2 regions of the Oceanobacillus sp. FSL K6-2867 genome follow, and region 1 is predicted to be linked to the other one. Evidence: predicted binding sites of a transcription regulator. Region 1 holds the regulator's gene; the other holds the start of a gene.
The links. The regulator NrdR, encoded in region 1, represses ribonucleotide reductase genes. The targets are predictions, from matches to a motif close to AACACNATATATNGTGTT.

Region 1 (10,952 bases):
TGACTTTCACGTTCAGCTAATGGGAAGAAATCCTGCCATTTAATAATAATTTCTTTGCTTCTTAAAATGTAAAGCAGTGGCAATAACGTTACTAAGAATCCGAAGAGATGAAATGGAGTTAGGTTGGACAGCCAACCACCGATAAAGGTATAAATTGTTGCCAAAGGAATATTGGATAATAAAGATGATTTCATATACGCTTTGAAACTTGAAGATACCTCAATAAGACAAAGCGACAGCAAATGAAAATGAATAAACGGTACGAGCCGAAGCAAGGTCACCTGTGATGTATTCAATTCTCCATGCTTTCCCAATAGCTTTTGTTTGACACGAATGAGTCGCTCTAATGACTTTGGCATGCAGTCAATCATCATATAGAAAAGCATGCTGGATAACGTGATGCCTATAATGGAATAGACGGTACCTGCCACCGGGCCAAATAAAATGCCACCAGATATACATATAAACACGACTGGCAGGAAAAATAATGGCCGGAGTAAATGGAATACAATAAAGAAAAGCGGTGCGAATAAACCTCCCATCTCAACAATAGCCACTACATAGTTCCCGAATAGTTCCATAATCAACCTCCTTGGTCTTGCAACAAAGCTAACTCATCCCTACTCAGGCCCTTTACACTACATGTATATGACAATAGACGAGCCTTTATGACATAAAGAAGAAAATATAAATACAGGAGACGATATTGACAAGAATTAAAATCGGCATTCCGATCATAAAAGAGCGGTGTTTTGTTTTATGACGGAATAAATTCATACCGATATATGCTCCAAGGGAACTACCAAGAATTGCTAATGCCCAAAATGTTCGCTCAGGTATGCGGTATTGTTTTTTTATTGCCTTTCGTTTATCAATATACATTAATAGAAAACTCATGATATTGACACCGATTAAATACATTAAAAATGAACTGTGTTCTTCCACTATAATTCCCCTTTTTTGTATCTCAGAAAAAGATATGTATTAAAAAAGAGCCAAATCCAAGCATGATTCGGATTCGGCCCTTTTATATCATTATTTTAAAGCGTCTTTTGCTTGGCTTACTAATTGAGCAAATGCTTTTTCATCATTAATAGCAAGCTCTGACAACATTTTACGGTTTACTTCAATTCCCGCTAATTTAAGACCGTGCATTAATTTGCTGTAAGAAATATCATTCAAACGAGCTGCAGCATTAATACGTGCGATCCATAGTTTACGGAAATCACGTTTTTTCTGTCTGCGGTCACGGTAAGCATATTGACCTGATTTCATTACTTGCTGTTTTGCAACTCTAAATAACGAGCTCTTCGCTCCATAATATCCTTTAGCTAATTTTAGGACGCGTTTACGACGTCTGCGTGTTACTGTTCCACCTTTTACACGTGGCATAATAATTCCCTCCTAGTACAATTGTAAATCATTGTATATTCAATCGTTTCGTTTATTTTTTACTTATTTAGGTATCATTGCTTTGATACGTTTGAAATCTCCTGAAGAAACCATTGCACTTTTACGCAATTTACGCTTCTGTTTTTGAGATTTGTTTGCAAACATATGGCTTGTATATGCATGAGATCTTTTTAATTTTCCAGAACCTGTACGTTTGAAACGTTTTGCTGTTCCGCTATGAGTTTTCATTTTAGGCATAATAATTTCCTCCTTGAATTGGTTCAAGCACGTCATCATTAAAAAGATTAAAACTTGAACACATTTACTTATAAGCTAGATTATTTTTCAGCTAATGGTGCGACCATCATAAACATGTTACGGCCTTCCATTTTCGGTTTCGTTTCAATCGTAGCAATATCCTTCACTTCTTCAGCAAAGCGGTCTAATACTTCGCGACCAAGCTCTTTATGTGTAATTGCACGTCCACGAAAACGAACTGCTGCTTTCACTTTATCCCCTTTTTCTAAGAATTTGCGAGCATTCTTTAGCTTTGTTTCAAAGTCATGATCGCCGATCCCAGGAGTAAAGCGAACTTCTTTTACGTTAATTACTTTTTGCTTCTTACGTGCTTCTTTTTCTTTTTTCTGTTGTTCGAATCGATATTTCCCGTAGTCCATGATACGACACACTGGTGGTTTTGCGTTCGGAGCAACAAGTACTAAATCGAGATTGCGAGTTTGTGCAATTTCCAATGCTTCCTGACGAGTTTTAACTCCAAGCTGATCACCATTTGAATCGATAAGTCGTACTTCTCTCGCACGAATCTTCTCATTGACGTTCATATCCTTGCTAATAGCCAGCCACCTCCAAATATTTTTGTTACTGATCTATCGTTGACAAGCTTGTTTTTCGCATGAAAAAAGTGTGGGTACACATTGCACCCACACATCTCCAATAACTTTATAAAAAAAGAGTTCGGAACCCGTTAACTGCCAAAATGGCGTCAATCAGGTGAGAAGCGGGTGCTTCTACTTGTCTTAAGATCATTTAATTTTTCAACTTTATTAGTGTATCATTATATTTCATTTATGTCAAAGTCTTTTTAAGGTGATACACATTTGCTATTAAATGTAGTATAACACAGTACAAGGACAATACAAAGTAATAGGCTTCATACAGTAAAAAGCTTATTTCCTTAATTTTTTCTCTGCAATTTCCTCTTTAATTAATGCTTCAAAATCATCGTAACCAAGTGACTCTGTCTTTTGTTCTCCATATCGGCGATAGCTTACCGCATTTCCCTCAACTTCTTTATCGCCTAATACGAGTGAGAATGGTACTTTCTGTGTCTGTGCTTCACGAATTTTATAGCCGATTTTCTCATCGCGCTCATCCAATTCAACACGCACACCCTGCAATCTCAATTTGTCTACAATATCCTTTGCGTAATCCAAGTGGATCTGTGGAGAAACCGGGATTACCTTCACTTGAACAGGAGCAAGCCAAGTCGGGAATGCACCTTTATATTCTTCAATTAGGAATGCAACAAAGCGTTCCATCGTAGAAACAACACCACGATGTATAACGACAGGACGATGTTCTTTGCCGTCTTCACCAATATAAGTTAAATCAAAGCGTTCTGGTAAATGGAAGTCCAATTGAACAGTTGACAGGGTTTCATCTTTGCCAAGAGCTGTTTTCACTTGAATATCAAGTTTAGGACCATAGAATGCTGCTTCCCCTTCTGCTTCCACATATTCCAGGTTCATATCGTCCATAGTTTCTTTCAAGGTTGCTTGAGCTTTTTCCCACATTTCATCGTTATCAATATATTTCTCTTTATCTTCTGGATCGCGGTAAGATAGTCGGAAATAATAATCCTCAATACCAAAATCTTTGTATACTTTTTGAACTAATTCGACAACGCGGACAAATTCATCCTTCAATTGATCTGGACGTGCGAAGATATGTGCATCATTTAATGTCATCCCACGTACACGCTGAAGCCCTGCAAGTGCTCCACTCATTTCGTGACGGTGCATTGTACCAAGTTCGGCAATACGTACAGGCAGCTGACGGTAGCTCCATAAATTATTTTTAAATACCATCATATGGTGCGGACAATTCATTGGACGAAGAATTAATGTTTCATTATCCATTTCCATCGGCGGGAATATATCGTCTTGATAATGATCCCAGTGACCACTAGTCTCATATAATGTTTTACTTCCTAATACTGGAGTATAAACATGGTCATAGCCTAAACGCTCTTCCAGATCAACAATATAACGCTCAATATTGCGACGGATGGTTGCCCCTTTTGGAAGCCATAATGGCAGCCCTTGTCCAACCTTTTGCGATACAGTAAACAAATCTAATTCTTTTCCTAATTTACGGTGGTCACGCTCTTTACGCTCTTCCAATATACGCAAGTGTTCATCAAGCTCTTTTTGCTTTTCAAACGCAGTTCCATAAATGCGCTGCAGCTGCTTGTTATTACTGTCTCCACGCCAATAAGCGCCCGAAATGCTCAATAGTTTAAATGCTTTAATTTTACTTGTCGAGGGAACGTGAATTCCACGACATAAGTCAAAAAATTCACCCTGCTCATAAATTGTCACTTGCTCATCTTCAGGAATCGCATCAATTAATTCAAGCTTTAAGCCATCCCCAATTTCCTGAAATCTTTCCTGCGCTTCATTACGAGATACTTCTACTCGTTTAATTTCAAGATTTTCATCTATGATGCGCTTCATTTCTTTTTCAATCTTTGGAAGATCTTCTGGAGTTAACGTATGTTCCATATCAATATCATAGTAGAATCCTTCCTCGATGACAGGGCCTACTCCCAATTTCACATCTTTATAAAGTCGTTTGACTGCTTGCGCAAGCAAATGTGCTGTCGAATGGCGCATCACTTCGATGCCCTCTTCATCCTTATAGGTAATGATTTCAAGCTTGCCGCCAGTTTCCAGCTCGCGCCGTAAGTCTACGAGCTCTCCATCCAGTTTAATTGCCAATGCCTGTTTCTTTAACCCTGAGGAAATTGATGCTGCAATCTCCTCCCCTGTTGTACCTTGTGGAAAACTCTTTTCAGCTCCATCTGGAAATGTAATCTTAATTTCTGCCATTTGAAACACTCCTTTTTCTTAGAAAACTTGGCATTAGCCAAGCAGTTTGACTCCTTAGTTGCACTTGTGCAGGAGGTAATAACTTTTCTAATGCACAACAAAATAAAAAACACCCATCCCTCTGCACTTACTGCAAAGGGACGAGTGTTGGATACATCGTGGTTCCACCCTAATTCCCGTAATTAAATTACGGCTTCATTGATTCTTTAACGCAGAAATTACGCTGTCACTTACTTTTAGATTCACTGACAGAGTTCAAAGGTGGTAATTACTTGTCTGTATAGAGGAAGCTTCCAGCCCCTGACTTCCCTCTCTAAACTATACGCCTTGAACAAATAATCTTGTCCTTCTCATTACTTTTGATTCATTACTTTTCATATATAATGAGTATTATAGCGCTACGTTAAAGGAAAATCAAGTAGTAATCATTTATTTAAGTTAAAAGTAAAAGGAAAATTGCTAACTGGTTCAAAATCAACTTTTTCTTGAAAAACATTAATGACGGTTAATGTCTTTGGTTCTGATGGGTCATCACCATAAATCTTTAGTTTCTCCGGCGCCATGGCAATTAATGGGGCAAGATTAAACTCATTGTCATGCAAGCCAATGATATAAAGAGGCTCCTGTTTCATCAAAACCCGTAATTCCATGTTTGTCATTCGTTTTCCATTTTTCGTAAAAAAGGCGAAATCACTTCCTTGTAAAATATGAATGACTGGTATTCCCGGTTCTTTCTTTTCCACATAAGCCCTAAGCATGTCTACAAACGCTTGATGGTCCTCTTCTCTCCTAAATTCATCAATTGCTAAGCCAATAAAATAAATGAGCTTGTCTTTAAATGGCTTCAAACGGAAATTCACGATGGAATCAAAATGAATAACAAGACTCTCTTTTAAACTTGCTGTAAATAAAGACTTTAAAAATGCATGGTGATTTTTGTTCTCTCGAAGCTGCTTACTTTCTTCATCCTCACCAGTTATAATCCAATAGGTCAAATCATGAATTCGCTCAATCTCTTCCTTGTTCGTATAGTAGTAATACTCTTGAATAATACGATTTACCATTGTGCTTAAACGGTGAGTCATAAACACATTTGCCATTGTATCTGTAATGGCATCCATCAATTCCTTTGTAGCTACATGCTCCTTAAACTGCAGATGATTTCCCCATCTATCATCTGTTTTCCAATTCAACTCAATTTGTCTATGACTGCGAAATAAATGTTCACAAAAACTAATTACTTCTTTGTCAGATTCAAAATATACCTCCAGCAATCAATATCACCCTCATCCACGACCAAACTGTTACATTATATGGACAAACAATTAAAAAAATGAATAAAGTGCGAAATTTAAAACTGGAATATTTTAATTGATACAGTTTACTCACATGATATCAAGTATTATTTTATTGCTGCATCGTTAGTTGCTGGATTAAATCGTGAAATATAAAAAGCCTGAGGATTTATTTCCTCAGACTTTATAGACGCCGATTTGGCCCTTCCATTTTCACAGGTTTACTCACCTGTTTGATGCGTTCTATAATTCTTCCTGCTTTTACCGACTCTACACCGCTTTTTGTAGTAGCTAATTGCAATTCTAATTGTTCAAGATCGTAGTTCGACGTAAAGAAAACAGGTAATCGTTCCATCATTCGGTATTGGAGAACTGAACCGAGGACTTCATCACGGAACCAAGCCGATTGCAGCTCTGCACCAATATCATCAAGCATCAGCACATCTGCTTTCTTAAAATAATCAATTTTCTCGTTTGTCGAGTCATCTTTAAAGGAAGCTTTTATTTCTCGCACAAACTCAGGCATGTAGATAAGTGTTGACGATAGACCAAGCTTTTTCAATTCATTGGCAAGTGCACCTAATAAATATGTTTTCCCTACTCCAAACTGACCGTGAAAATATAGACCTTTGCTTGGAAGCTTTGTTTTTGCTTGATCCAGAAAGTCAAGCAGCTCTTCAATAGCCTTGATTCTACTATCATCATTGATAATATCTACTATTGAAGCCTGTAGTATTTCTTTAGGAACATGCAAACTTTGAATCAACTTTTGCTGTTCCTGATCTTTTTCATACATGGTTCTGCTATGACACTTTTCATAAGATAGCCTAATCTCATCCTTTTCTACATGTAAAATCGGTGAGTATCCAGGAACCATATTTTTACATGAACCATATGAAGCACATTGATCACACTGTTTTGATTGGGTTGTATATTCATAAAGTTTTATTAGACTCTTATTAATTTCTTGTTGTGTCAAATTTGGATGAAGGGAGAGAAACTCCTTAATCTCAGGGTCGTTCAGTACTTCATTTTTTATTTTCATATAATTATCTTTAAAGCTTTCATTCTTTTGCATCCATGCCTTTAATGTGGATTGTATTGGTTTCAATGCCACCATCCTAACACTACATAAATTTAATTCCCATTGGAGTATTGTTTAAGTCGCGCAGCAATTTGTTTTTGCTGTTCCGACATTACAACGTTCTGATTAGCTGCAGACTGCTGTGTTTCTTGCTTATGCTTTCTATCTTTAAACCAATCTGGTATTACTTCTTTCGAAACCTGTTTTTTATTATAAGTTGGTTTTCGTCTTACAGCATTTTGAAAGCTTTGCTGTTCTTTCTTCGCAAATGCCATTGCCTCTTTGGCGCTTTGAATATTCGCCCTTGACCAGTGACTGGCAATTTTTTCAAGGTATGCCTTTGATAATTTCATATTCGTCTGCAGCAACACATAATGGATTAGCACATTCATCACCGGTGCAGGCAAGCCTTGTGTTGTCATAACATCGCGAATTGCTTTCATATCCTGTTCAGAGGCGTGATTTCCATTTGATAAATCTTCCAGCAGCTGTTTTGGTGACAACGTTTCTAGTCTCTCGATAAGAATTTCCTCTTTAGTTTTCGGTTTATCATTCATCTGCTTTGTTTCAGACACGGCAACTTTTTTTGCAAGCCGAATTGGTTTTTGATTATTTTTCGCCTTAAACAAATCATGACAAGCTGTTTTAAATTCTTCTGTATCTAATCGATTTTCATCATTTAACGCCCAAAGCAGAGACTTATCGATTTCATGTGTATCTAAATCGTATAAAACCATCATTTGCGAAATCAAACGACGGTTTTCCGCTGTTAAAACTTTTGCAATTGGAATCATTCGCTGCTTCAGCATTTGCTCTATCCATGTAAAATCTGTCGTATCCATTTCTTCCTTAGATTCTGTTTCTCTGCTGCCATCTGCTTCTAATGCATCTGCAGATGGTGTAAAGGTTTGGAAAACTTCACTAAATACAGCTGTAATATTGACACCCTGGGTTTGGAGTGCTGGACTTCCATAATGATTTTTCAAAAGCTCGAACTTCTGATCACCTAAATGATGATACAATAGCTGGGAGAGCATTGCATCTTTAAAAAAGTTATTTGGTGCAAATGGGCTTTGCAATTCATATGTATATAAATCACTCGACTCCCAATTTTGTTTATACGTTTTCAGCAGCCCAATTCCCTCTAATTTTAATCGCGCTTCAAAGATTTCATCTAAAGGAAGATCCAAGTAATTCATTAATGTATGATGCGTCTGTGGAGCTTGTTCCTGATTTAAATCGATGTCGTGCAGAAGAGTTTGATAAAGTGCAATTGCTTTTATCCCAAGCAATGGCTGATACAGGTGGGTCAATGATTTGGCATAGTCCACCGGCAAGGTTTCTTTTTGGGATACGATATAGCCGTCCACCGGCAAAATTTGTCCAATAAAATTCATATTCCACACACCTCTATACTTACAATGACTATTTGTTTTTATCTGTATTAATAATATCCTTTAATTCATCTAAAAAGACGGTAATATCCTTAAATTGTCTGTATACAGAAGCAAACCGAACATAGGATACTTCATCAATTTTAGCTAATCTCTCCATCACAAGTTCACCAATTTCGTGACTGGATACTTCGGACATGCCTGAATTACGCATTTCTTTTTCAACATCTAAAGCCAAGGCTTCCATTGTTTCTAATGGAACTGGCCGTTTTTCGCAAGCTCTAATAAGACCTCTTGTTAGTTTTTCACGGGAAAACTCCTGTCTTGCTCCATCTTTTTTGACTACAATTAATGGGAGTTCTTCAACCCGTTCAAATGTAGTAAAGCGAAAACCGCATTTTTCACATTCTCTGCGTCTTCTAATGGATCTGCCCTCTTCAATTGGTCGGGAATCTAAAACCTTTGTATTCTTATTTTGGCAATTCGAACATCGCATTTTCGTTCAACCCCATTCGTCCGTTCATTCACGCTCTTCGATTTTTACTATCGATTAATGGCAATTCCATATTCACCTTTTCATATATCTGCTCAATTAATTTCGCACTGTATCCTAAGTCAAATGGTATCACTGATTCCGTCGTTACAGAAAAATCAATCGCAGTATGGATTGGCCGTACCATAATCACAGTTGCTACAATAAATGCTCTTTTTCCCTTTATGCGGTTCACACTTATTTCCCCATGTTCTTTGGAAATTGCATTCATTTCATATGCTGGATGATTACGGAAATAGTTGTCTAACATGGCAAGTGCTTTATCTTTCGTTGTCTGATAATAATGCGTTTGTAAAGATGGATCAGCATGTGTCTCTGCTGTCTCCGCATGATTACTTAAATACTTTTTCAATGTATTGCCAATCGACATTTTTCGCACCCCAACCTGCAAGATTCTATTTGAACGCGTTTAGTAGTACTTTCTATTTTAACATGTTTTACTTAATTCCACTAGTTGAACTATTAAAGCGAAGCGAAAGAAAGTGATTAACTATATATGTTAAAGCTATGAAAATAAATGTTTAAGTAAAATTAGCTTGAGAATATCTAGCAATCCCTTATTTTACACGATGAAAATCCACAATCAAGTACCTGGGTTATTTTTCCGGCATAAAAAATACCCGCTTCAAGAGGGAAGCGGGTATTCGCAATTTTATGGAATTTTAACTTCTCGTTGGTATAAATAGCTTCCAACATGTTTTGTTAAATCAAGTACTCGTTTCGAATATCCCCATTCATTATCATACCAAGCAATTACTTTTATTTTATTCTCACCCATTACAATTGTTGATAACCCGTCGACAATTGCTGAGTAATCGGTAGTTGTATAATCTATTGACACAAGCGGTTCCTCAGAATAATGCACAATACCTTCTAATTCATTTTCTGCAGCTTCTTGAAACGCTTTATTAACATCAGCGGCAGTAACTGGAGTATGCACATCAACAACCAAATCGACAAGTGACACATTCGGTGTGGGTACACGTAATGCCATCCCATGCAATTTTCCTTTTAAATGTGGCAATACTTCACTTAACGCTTTGGCTGCCCCCGTTGTAGTTGGTATAATCGACTGTGTACACGCTCGTGCACGTCGTAAATCTTTATGTGGATTATCCAAGTTGTTTTGATCTCCTGTAAAAGCATGTACCGTTGTCATTAACCCGTTAACAATTGAAAATTTATCATCTAACACTTTCACAATTGGGGCTAGACAATTTGTTGTACAAGAAGCATTAGAAATTATATCATCCTCATCAGGCATGTATGCTGCTTCATTTACACCCATTACAATGGTTTTATCGATCTGTTTTCCCGGCGCTGTAATAACCACCTTTTTAGCCCCAGCTTTCAAATGCAGACCAGCGCTTTCTTTCGTTTTGAATTTACCTGTCGCCTCAATTACGATGTCAATGTCCAAGGCTTTCCATGGGAGCTTTTCTGGTTCTCGGTAATTTACAAGTAATACTTTTTTTCCATTCACTTCAATACCATCTTGAAGCGCTTCCACTTTACCATCAAAAATACCATGAATGCTGTCATACTTAATAAGATGTGCGATTGTTTCAGGAGGGTAGCTCGCATTGATAGCGACTACATCCAATTGTTCATCTGCAATTGCTTGACGAAATACCATACGTCCGATTCTACCAAGACCTGTTATGGCCACACGAATTTTGTTCATAAGAAACTTAATCCTCCCCATATATGTTATACTTTTAATCTCATTTATATTAAATAGTATATCACATTAGAATGCAATTGTGTCGCACAATTTACTTGTATTTTAAAATATCTTCCCATGCTAATACTAATGCTATTGTCATAAACATGAAAACCCTGGAAACGGTTATCCGTTTCCAGGGTTTAACTGTTAAAATATGTTCCATGCGATTAAAAGCTTTTTCAATTGATCGCGCGATTCAGCTACTGTTCCATTGTTATCAATCACAGCATCCGCTAGCATAGCTTTCTCTTTTATCGAAAGCTGCGAATTAATTCGTTCCCTTGCGTCTTTTTCTGTAAGCTCGTTACGTTGCATCAATCTTTCCAATTGTACTGCATCATCCACTGCAACAACAATCGTACGATCAACAACTTTTG
Region 2 (10,952 bases), 240 kb from region 1:
ATATTATTTTAGAAGGAAAAATAAAGGAGAAAAGCCAATATTGGCTCTTCTCCTAAAAGTTACAGACCACATTTTAATTGTGCTCCACAGCTTGTACAAGTGTTACAACCGCCTATTTCTTCTACACTACCCTTTCGACAAACTGGACAGGTATCCCCAATTTCGGAACCAATCGTAACATTCGTTCGTTCTAGCTCTTGGATTGTATCCATTAACACAACTTTAGGCTTTTCAGTATCTGTGAACAGCTCTGTTTGCTCACCAACCGTGTTTTCTTCTGCTTTCAATGTAAGAACTTGAGAATCACGGCTTCCGTCAACATATACCGTTCCACCTTTTGCTCCACCATTATATAGTCTTTGATAGACACTTTCTACTTGATCAACCGTGTACCCTTTTGGTGCATTTACTGTTTTTGATATCGAGCTATCCACCCAACGCTGTATGACACACTGTGTATCTGCATGCGCCTCTGGTGAAAGATCCATTGCAGTCACAAACCATTGTGGCAGATTATCTGGATCTGCATTTGGATTACTGTCTAAATACTCTTGTACGATATCTGCTTTTACTTCTATAAACTTTCCGAGTCTTCCGCTTCTGAAATAAGAGAAGGAGAAGTATGGCTCTAATCCTGTAGAAACCCCAACCATCGTTCCGGTGCTTCCAGTAGGAGCAACTGTTAATAAGTGCGAATTCCTAATACCATATGTTAGGATATCCTCTCGAATTGATGCAGGCATTTTTTTCATATAACCTGTGTTTATAAATGCTTTTCTTAGCTCCATCGTTTCTTCATCTGTTTCCCCAACTAAAAATGGAAAACTTCCCTTTTCTTTTGCAATTTCAATCGAGGTACGGTATGCGGTCGTTGCAATTGTTTCGAACACTTTATCTACTAACTCATTACCTTCATCTGAACCGTAGGCTGTTTCACAATAAATTAATAAATCATGCATTCCCATTACACCAAGACCTACACGACGTTCACCGAGTGCCTGCTTTTTATTTTCTTCCAAGAAGTACGGAGTCGCATCAATAACATTGTCCTGGATTCTTACTCCAGTTCTTACTGTTTGCTTTAATTTTTCGTAGTCAACTGTTTTAGTCTCTTTATTTACCATTTCAGCGAGGTTAACGGCTGCCAGGTTACACACACTATAAGGTGCAAGAGGCTGCTCGCCACACGGGTTCGTTGCTACTACTTGATCACCATATGCTTTGGCATTGGTCATGTCATTTGCATTATCGATGAAAAATATTCCGGGTTCTGCGGAATATGTTGCACACACATTGATCAAGTTCCATAATTCTTTTGCTTTTATCTTGCGATAGGTACGTACACCAAACCCCATCTCTTCCCATTTTCGTACATCGCCAACTTCATGCCACTTTTCATTATAAAAGGCCATTTCCTCTTTCGTATAATTTTCTACATCAGGAAAGCGCAGATCATATATATCGTCATTTTCAACGGCTTCCATAAATTCTTTTGTAATACATACGGAGATATTTGCACCTGTCAGAAATTCAGGGTTGTGTACCGAGTATGTTCCGCCTATTCTGAGTTTATCATCTGCTTCACGTAATGCAGCCTCAGTGAAGCCACCAAGACCAGGCATTGTCTTATAATTTACGACACTCTGATAAAGATCAAATTCTGTTTCTGTTAAAGGTGTAAATTTCAGTTTTTCTTCTGCCAGCCGTTTGATTTGTTCATCGTCGGTATTTTCAATCAGGTAGCGAAGTATCCTCGGATTTTGCATCTTTGAAATAATAAATTCGATAATATCCGGGTGAGAATCAACTAACATGATCATTTGAGCGCCTCTGCGAGATCCACCTTGTTCCACAAGATGTGTTAACTTTGCAATATCATCAAGCCACGATACAGAGCCAGAAGATTTCCCATTTACACCTCTTGCTAATGCGTTTCTTGGACGTAAGGTTGAACCGTTCGTTCCCACTCCACCCCCGCGAGACATAATTTCCATTACCTGTTTTCTATGATCGGAAATTCCTTCACGTGAGTCTTTTACATATGGCATCACATAACAATTGAAGTAAGTTACATCCGTATCTGCCCCTGCTCCGTATAAAACACGTCCTGCAGGAATAAAATTTAAATCTGCCAGCTCTTGATTGAATGTTTCAAACCAATACTGCTGCTCTTCTTCAGTTTTTTCTACATTCGCTAATCCAGTTGCATTCCGTTTTGCAATTTGTTCGTAATATACTTCTAGTGGTTTTTCGATTACATCAAGAGATCGTTCAATAATACCTGTAGCTGCTTCTTCTTTGTCATCAAGCACAGAGATAAATTCTGCATCTACTTGAACACTCGCTTTATTCTCCTGCCAATTAATTGCTTTAACAAATCCAAGACCCCTTGCCGGAAATTTCGGATCAGCTTTCACTGTTAAAACGACAAAATCTCCGGTTTTCAATGTTTTCTTTTCTGTATCCTTAAACGCATACCGATCAAGCATAACCAATCGAGAAACACCCTTATGGGTCAATTTCATTTCTGATGTAATCGGGTGTACGGGAGGAAAAAGATCTATATCTTTGTTTAGTGTTTCCACATCAATCCCATTTGTTTCCTTTGCCTTAATCGACATTTAATCTCTCCTTTAAACCTATCTTTACAAAATCCAACATTACTACAATACCACAAAACAGGTATAAATTAAACGATATATAGTGTTAATAAATTAATATATATACTATATATGGAGTTTTAGACATATTCAGCTCATTTTGTCAAGCAGGAATTTAATAGTTTAAAATGGAAATCCGGCAATAATCCTCGCTATATGCAATTTATGACATTTTTAAGAACTATTTAATCGTGAAAACAGCAAATTGTGAACTTTTCTTATAGGAAAGAGAAAAACTTTGAAATATACCGCGTCTACCCATATAATAAAATAGATAGTGAACATTTTTTGGACAGACGGGGGAAGTAAAATGGAGTTTTTAATTATTGCCGTAGTTGTCTTGCTTGCAGTTGGCATATTCCGCTATTATAGACAACGTAATTACTTGAAGGTATTGACAGAGGATCAATTCCGGGAAGGTTATCGGAAAGCTCAATTAATAGATGTGCGAGAGCCTCAAGAATTTGAGAGAGGTCATATTCTTGGAGCAAGAAATATTCCTGTAAGTCAAATGCGTCAACGTTTAGTCGAGATGCGTAAAGATAAACCAGTATATCTTTATTGTCAAAGTGGTACTCGTTCTGCAAGAGCAGCTCAATTACTTCACAAAAAAGGTTATCAGGATATTTATCATTTAAAAGGCGGTTTCAAGAAATGGACCGGTAAAATTAAAATGAAAAATTAAGTTATCAAGACGAACAAAGCAAAATCGTTCCCAAGCATCTATCCTGATGATGGGAACGATTTTTTAATTGATTAACATAAATGCATCCTAGCATACGACACTTAGATAAATTACATATACTCGCTAAATAATATGTCTTTCCAGAAAATAAAAAGTGGAATCTACCAGCTGTTTGGTAAGATTATCACTCTTTATTTTTATTATTCTAATTTAAATTCGTTCAATTAGCCTTCTTTTTGATAACGTAATATTGGCTTACGAGCTGCTCCAGCTTCGTCTAAACGGTTTACTGCTGTATTATGCGGTGCTTCCTGAACAATTTCTGGATTAGTTTTCGCTTCATCAGCAATTTGAAGCATTGCATCGATAAATGTGTCTAATGTTTCTTTAGATTCTGTTTCCGTTGGCTCGATCATCAATGCTTCTTCCACAATTAATGGGAAGTAAACAGTTGGCGGATGGAACTTTAAGTCTAATAGACGCTTTGCAATGTCCATTGTTCTCACGCCAAGTTTCTTCTGTTTGCTTCCAGATAACACAAATTCATGTTTGCAATGTTGTGTAAATGGGAGTTCATATTCTTTTTCAAGACTGCGCATCATGTAGTTTGCATTAAGGACTGCATATTCACTAACTTTCTTCAATCCTTCTGCACCCATTGTACGTATATACGTGTATGCACGCACGTTAATTCCAAAGTTCCCATAGTAACCTTTCACCATACCAATGGATTGTGGACGATCATAGTCAAGTTCATATACACCATCGTTTTTGCGAACAACGGGTTTTGGTAAGTATGGAGCAAGTTCCTCTGATACTCCAATTGGACCTGATCCTGGGCCTCCACCACCGTGTGGGCCAGTAAATGTTTTATGCAGGTTCAAGTGAACCGCGTCAAAGCCCATATCTCCTGGTCGAGTGTAACCCATAATAGCGTTCAAGTTTGCACCGTCATAGTACATTTTTCCACCCACGCTGTGAACTATTTCTGACATTTCAAGAATTTCTGTCTCAAATAATCCTAATGTATTTGGGTTTGTTAACATAAGAGCCGCAGTGTTTTCATTAACAAGCCGTTTTAAGTCCTCAACATCTACTAATCCTTTTTCGTTTGATTTAACTTCAACCGTTTTAAATCCTGCTACTGCCGCAGATGCAGGATTTGTGCCATGTGCTGAGTCAGGGACAATTATCTCATCGCGGTGATAATCACCATTTGCTTCGTGGAATGCTTTAATCATCATGATAGCAGTCCATTCACCTTGGGAACCAGCAGCAGGCTGCAATGTAATTTCATGCATTCCTGTGATTTCTTCCAGATGAACCTGTAAATCAAACATCAATTCCAATGCACCTTGAACTGTTTTCGTATCTTGGTATGGGTGGATATGACTAAATCCGGGAAGTCTGATAACATCTTCGTTAATTACTGGGTTATATTTCATTGTACAGGACCCTAATGGATAAAACCCAGTTTGAACACCGAAGTTACGTTCAGATAAACCGTTATAATGACGCATTAGTTCTAATTCGTCCACTTCAGGAAGTTCTGCATCCGTCTTACGAATATATATATCATCTAACTCTTCTTCTAGTTTAACTTCCGGAACATCAAGTGCTGGCAGGTTATAGCTTGATCTGCCTTCTTTACTGCGTTCAAAAATTAAAGGAAAGTTTTCATTAGCCATTGATATCCCCCATTTCTTTTACAAAAGCATCAATTTCTTCTTTTGTGCGGATTTCAGTTGTTGCAATCAGCATGTGATTTTCTAACTCTGGATATGCTTTGCCAAGATCAAACCCGCCGATAAATCCTTTTTCAAATAAATCATCATTTACATCAGATACTGGTTTGGAAAGTTTAATTACAAACTCATTGAAAAATGACCCATTAAATACGGCTGGCAGGTTAGCCTCTTCTAACTTTTGCTTTGTATATCTTGCCTTTTGCATATTTAATTTAGCCATCTCTTTAACACCGTGTTTACCAAGAGAACTCATCGCAACCGAGCTTGCTACTGCGTTTAATGCTTGGTTTGAAGTGATGTTTGATGTCGCTTTTTCACGTCTAATATGCTGTTCTCTCGTTTGCAGCGTTAGAACGTAACCGCGTTTACCATCTTTGTCTGTTGTTTCACCAACTAAACGTCCAGGTACTTTACGCATTAATTTCTTCGTAGTTGCAAAGTAACCACAGTGCGGTCCACCAAATTGTGCAGGGATTCCAAAGACTTGTGTATCTCCGACAACAATATCTGCCCCGAATTCCCCTGGAGGAGTCAAAAATCCAAGTGAAAGTGGGTTACTTGAAACAATAAACATTGTTTTCTTTTGTTGTTTAATTAGCTCATTAATTTTTTCAAGAGGCTCGATTTGACCAAAAAAGTTAGGATATTGAACAAGAACCGCAGCAGTATCTTCATCAAGCTCTTTTTCTAATTGATCTAAATCAGTAAGACCATTTTTATAATGTATCTCAACGATTTCAAGTTTTTTCCCGTTTGCAGCCGTCTCAACAAGTTGACGGTACTCCGGATGAACAGCAGCTGAAATAAGAACCTTCTTCTTCTTTGTATGTTCTACACTTAAGTTTACAGATTCTACCACTGCAGTTGCACCATCATATAAAGAAGAATTTACTACAGGCATTCCAGTTAATTCAGAAACCATGGACTGGAATTCAAAAATAGCTTGTAATTCACCTTGGGAGATTTCCGGTTGATAAGGAGTGTAGGCTGTATAAAATTCTTGTCTGGAAATGACATGATCAACTACCGATGGAATAAAGTGATCATAAACGCCAGCTCCTAAAAATGAACGATATTCTGTTAAATTTGCATTTTTGCTTGCCATTTCTGTTAGCTCTTTTTTCAACTCATATTCACTTACTGGCTTTTTAAGGTTTAATTCCTTGTCCAATCTAACTTCTTTCGGAATATCAGAAAATAGTTCTTCTGTGGATGATACACCGATTTTATCTAACATTTCTTTTTTATCGGTTTCGGTCATAGGTAAATAACGAAATTCCATTATGCTGCCCCCTATTTTTCTCGTTTATAAAATGGTGTCTTTACAATAATTGCTTTTAGTTTGCGCTTTCGAACTTGGATTTCTAACTCTGTACCTTCAATTGCAAGTTTGGAATCGATAAGTGCCATACCGATATTTTTGTTTAATGTTGGGGATTGTGTACCAGATGTTACAAACCCAACAGCTTCTTCATCCTTCAATATCGTATATCCATGGCGCGGAATGCCTTTATCGACCATTTCAATTCCTACTAACTTTCTTGTCGTTCCATTTTCTGCTTGCTCTTTCAGTACAGGCTTCCCTATAAAATCTGCTTCTTTACCTACTTTTACAGCAAATGAAAGCCCTGCTTCAATTGGGCTGATATCCTTTGATAATTCCTGTCCATATAATGGAAGTCCAGCTTCAAAACGAAGTGTGTCACGGGCGCCAAGTCCAATTGGCTCAATCCCTTTGTCTTTACCTGACTCAAGCAGTCGATTCCACAGAGCAGGACCTTCAGATTTATGGATATAGATTTCAAATCCATCTTCACCAGTATAGCCTGTACGCGAAACAATTGCAGTATGTTCTGAACTTTCAAGCGATACATTCGCATTAAATCTGAAAAATTTAATTTCCGATAGATTCGTATCTGTAAGCTGTTGTAATATTTCCTCTGAATACGGGCCCTGTAATGCAAACTGCACATATTCATCAGAGGTATTATTAATCGTTAACTCCTCATCAGAATATGTATTATGCTCAATCAGCCATTCGTAATCTTTTTCTGTATTCGCCGCATTCACTACCAATAAATAGTCGTTTTCTGCTAGCATATAAATAATTAAATCATCGACTGTTCCACCGTTTTCATAACACATAATCGTATATTGCGCCCGGTTTGGAACTAGTTTGGATACATCATTTGTCATAACATATTGCAGAAATTCCAAGCTCTTTGGGCCTTTTACAGCTATTTCCCCCATATGAGACACATCAAATAAACCTGCTTTTGTTCTAGTTGCTTCATGTTCCTGTTTAATACCGGTAAATTGGACTGGTAAATCCCAGCCTCCAAAATCAATTGTTTTCGCCCCGTATTTTTCATATTCTGAAAAAACAGGTGTTCTTTTCAACTCGCTCATACCATCCACTCCTCCTAATAGTTGTTGAAAAAGTGCACAAAAATAGAGATTCCTTCCTAACCGAAGAAATCTCTGTCCTTAAACCAGAAAGTTGCATACTTATACAAACACTTAAAAGGTTGTATAAATATTTGCTTCGTGGGTGGTTTACTAAGCTCAGTAAACACTCTCCAGAGTTGCGTCCTACAAGAGTCTTTTTGCCTGAGAGATTCGCTCTTAACTTGCTCCTTCGGCGTTACATACTGTAAGCTCTCCCCTTGTAATCATCCGCTAATGAAAAATTTATATTTGGTTATACTATGTATCAGTATCTAAGAGGTTGCACTGCAAGGAATTCTATTTCACTTTGAATTATAACATATCAAAAAGCAAAATTATAGTGAAATCCAAATTTTAATAACAGGATGTGTGATTAACATATGGATTCTATTGAACTACAAAAAGATTCAGCCTTTATTAATGATTTAGAAACAATAATCAATAAGGATGGCCCATTCTCTAGTTGGGAACTCTTTTCGATGGCATTTCAAGCTGAGTTAACAACAAGCTCCCCTTCCTTCAGCGGGTTACGTGCGCTTGAATATCTTCCGCATGTTGACTTTTTAGATCATCAAATCGCTGTTGCTGAACAAGCGGTAGAAGAGATGCATGGTCGAGCAATCTTAGCAGATGAAGTTGGTTTAGGAAAAACCATTGAGGCTGGACTCATTTTAAAAGAATATATGATTCGAGGCTTGGTAAAAAATGCACTTATTCTTGTTCCCGCATCTCTCGTTAACCAATGGGTCAGGGAATTGAATGAAAAATTTTATATTCCAGCTGTTGCCCATCGGAAGAATTATAGTTGGAAAGACAATCCGATAATTATTTCCTCACTTGATACAGCAAAGCGTTCTGCAAACCAGGAAGAGATAATTAATACGGAGTATGACTTTATTCTTGTTGATGAGGCTCATAAGCTTAAAAATCATAAAACGAAAAACTATCAATTTGTACGAGCAATCAAGAAGAAATATTGCCTGCTTTTAACAGCTACGCCAGTACAGAATCGGTTAATTGAGATTTTTAATCTTATTACCATTCTTCGTCCTGGTCATCTAGGAAATTATGATTCCTTCATCGAAAGATATGGTAAAGATCGAAGCAAGTTAGAACAGGATCCTTATTTAAAGCAGTTGATCCAAAAAGTAATGATTCGAAATACGAGAAAAGCAACGAAGCTTACCGAATCAAAACGTAAGATTGAAACATTATGGATTGACTTTCCAGAAAAAGCTCGTGAACTTTATGATGATCTTGTCAATACACCAATTGCATTTTCAACGTTTTCGAAAATTACGTACTTGCGTGAAATATGCTCATCAAGAGAAGCATGTTATATGTCATTATCAAAAATTAGTGAAAAGGAAAATAATGCTGCCATCTTAAAACCACTGCTTAACAAAATCGAGGAGCTTCCACACCACGTAAAAGCCGAAAAAGTTGTAGAGCTAATTAAATCAATAGGTGATGAAAAAGTCATTATTTTTACCGAATATCGAGCAACTCAATTTTATTTACAATGGTATTTACAGCAGCATGGCATTTCTTCCGTACCTTTCCGCGGCGGATTTAAACGCGGAAAAAAAGACTGGATGAAACAACTATTTAAGGACCATGCCCAGGTTTTGATAGCTACTGAGGCAGGTGGAGAAGGTATTAACCTTCAGTTTTGCAGCCATCTGATTAATTACGATCTTCCATGGAATCCAATGCGACTTGAACAACGAATTGGACGAATACACCGTTTTGGACAAGAAAAGGATGTGCATATCTATAATCTTGTTATTCGAAACACGATTGAAGAACACATTCTGACATTATTATACGAGAAAATTAACCTATTTGAAAAAGTAATCGGAAATCTGGATGATATTTTAGCTGAACTGAACATCTCAAGTATCGAATCAGAAGTGGAATCCATCTATAATGAGTCCACCTCAGCCGGTGAGGTACGAATAAAATTGAATAACCTTTCGTCCGTTATTCAGGGATCAAAATCAACAGCAGAAACGGAGGAGAGACTTTATGGCAATTACTAATTTAAATGAATTTTTAACAGATTACTTTTCCGCAAAAGATTGCGACATTATCTCAAATCAAGATGGCGTATTACAAGTCCAGTTAAATGAACAAATGGATCGCGAGCTAATGAATCGTCCATTTTACTGGCACTATATTAAAAAAATAGGCCGTACTGGAGATCCTATGCAGCTTACGTTGATAACTAATCCGAAAAAACGTGATACACAAGGAGAATGGATTCACTTTGGCAGTCCTCGGCTGCAGCAAATTATGAATCATTTAAAGGAAAAAGAAAAATTTACGAAGCTTTTTCAATCTATGGATGTGACAGAAAAAACACCTTTACATCCGTGGTTAGTCGTTAATTTTAAAATCAGCTATCAAGGCCAGCATAAAAAGGATGAAATCATTTCAATTGGTTTGCATTTGGTTAACGGGATGATGAAGTTAGATATGATGAATCTGTTGTCGAAGTTTTCACTGCAAACAACGATTTCCGATTATTGCTTTACCCTCTCTCCCATAATCAAAATTAAAAGTGGTTATCTGCGTTTAGAGGCAGTTTTGTCAAACTATATTGAAGAACAGGAACATACGTGGGCTGAGAAATCAGCAGAACGGTTGCAAGAAGAAATTCAAACACTAAAACATTTTTATCAAGACAACACAGACAATGAGCAAATGAAAAAGGAACAGGATGAATTAATGAAACGTTATCAGCCGAAAATAACAATGAACATAATTAATGGAGGCATCGTGTATTTGCAACAGCAAGCGCTATAAAATAAAGAATAGCAGGTTAAGTTATCTGCTATTCTCCTTATGGAACATTATTTTTAAAGTAAATGGAAGCATACCAAACCATCTTGTCGTGTAAAAGGAATGCTGCTGTTTATGTGCTTCTTTTCTTTTCCTTCTTTCCTCGGATGGTAAGTCTAAATACGAAACGACTTGTTCAGTCATAAATTTCAGATAATCATTTCCTGACATTGCTACCAACCACCTCTATTCTAGGTCTTACACTTATTTTTTGCAGATCAAAAAAATATATACAATATTTTTTTAAAAAAAAGAAGGGTTTTATCAAATTGCGTCGAATATAGTAATTTGTTGCGAAGTAAAAGGAGGTGAACTGAATTGAATCCCACTGCAACTTTTTCGAATAATCTGCTCAATGCTGCAATTAAAGAGAACGCTTCAGACATTCACTTTTATCCATTTAACAATAATACGAATATTTACTTCCGTATCCAAGGAAAAAGAGTCAAGCATAACCTCATTCAGCTAAAACAATATGAACAGCTGCTCACCTACTACAAATTCATTGCCGGAATGGATATTGGTGAATCAAGAAAACCTCAAAATGGAACTATCCAGCATAAAACT

Region 2: NSQ77_RS21270 (vitamin B12-dependent ribonucleotide reductase) is a predicted target of NrdR. The motif match lies at 2,691-2,708, and genes of this name have one in related genera.

The regions. Positions count from the first base shown of each region.
Region 1 is NZ_CP150144.1:208,861-219,812, forward strand. Features, by position in the region: gene NSQ77_RS01020 (VTT domain-containing protein) at 1-581, opposite strand, end outside; gene NSQ77_RS01025 (DUF1294 domain-containing protein) at 667-945, opposite strand; gene rplT (50S ribosomal protein L20) at 1,036-1,392, opposite strand; gene rpmI (50S ribosomal protein L35) at 1,456-1,650, opposite strand; gene infC (translation initiation factor IF-3) at 1,731-2,234, opposite strand; ribosomal protein L20 leader region at 2,303-2,432, opposite strand; gene thrS (threonine--tRNA ligase) at 2,580-4,523, opposite strand; T-box leader at 4,657-4,886, opposite strand; gene ytxC (putative sporulation protein YtxC) at 4,949-5,797, opposite strand; gene dnaI (primosomal protein DnaI) at 6,003-6,929, opposite strand; gene NSQ77_RS01060 (DnaD domain protein) at 6,956-8,299, opposite strand; gene nrdR (transcriptional regulator NrdR) at 8,328-8,792, opposite strand; gene NSQ77_RS01070 (cytosolic protein) at 8,821-9,219, opposite strand; gene NSQ77_RS01075 (glyceraldehyde-3-phosphate dehydrogenase) at 9,502-10,533, opposite strand; gene coaE (dephospho-CoA kinase) at 10,723-10,952, opposite strand, start outside.
Region 2 is NZ_CP150144.1:4,367,320-4,378,271, forward strand. Features, by position in the region: gene NSQ77_RS21270 (vitamin B12-dependent ribonucleotide reductase) at 60-2,621, opposite strand; gene NSQ77_RS21275 (rhodanese-like domain-containing protein) at 2,971-3,345, shown strand; gene gcvPB (aminomethyl-transferring glycine dehydrogenase subunit GcvPB) at 3,570-5,033, opposite strand; gene gcvPA (aminomethyl-transferring glycine dehydrogenase subunit GcvPA) at 5,026-6,375, opposite strand; gene gcvT (glycine cleavage system aminomethyltransferase GcvT) at 6,387-7,502, opposite strand; glycine riboswitch at 7,682-7,769, opposite strand; gene NSQ77_RS21295 (SNF2-related protein) at 7,922-9,583, shown strand; gene NSQ77_RS21300 (YqhG family protein) at 9,570-10,349, shown strand; gene NSQ77_RS21305 (YqzE family protein) at 10,371-10,556, opposite strand; gene comGA (competence type IV pilus ATPase ComGA) at 10,704-10,952, shown strand, end outside.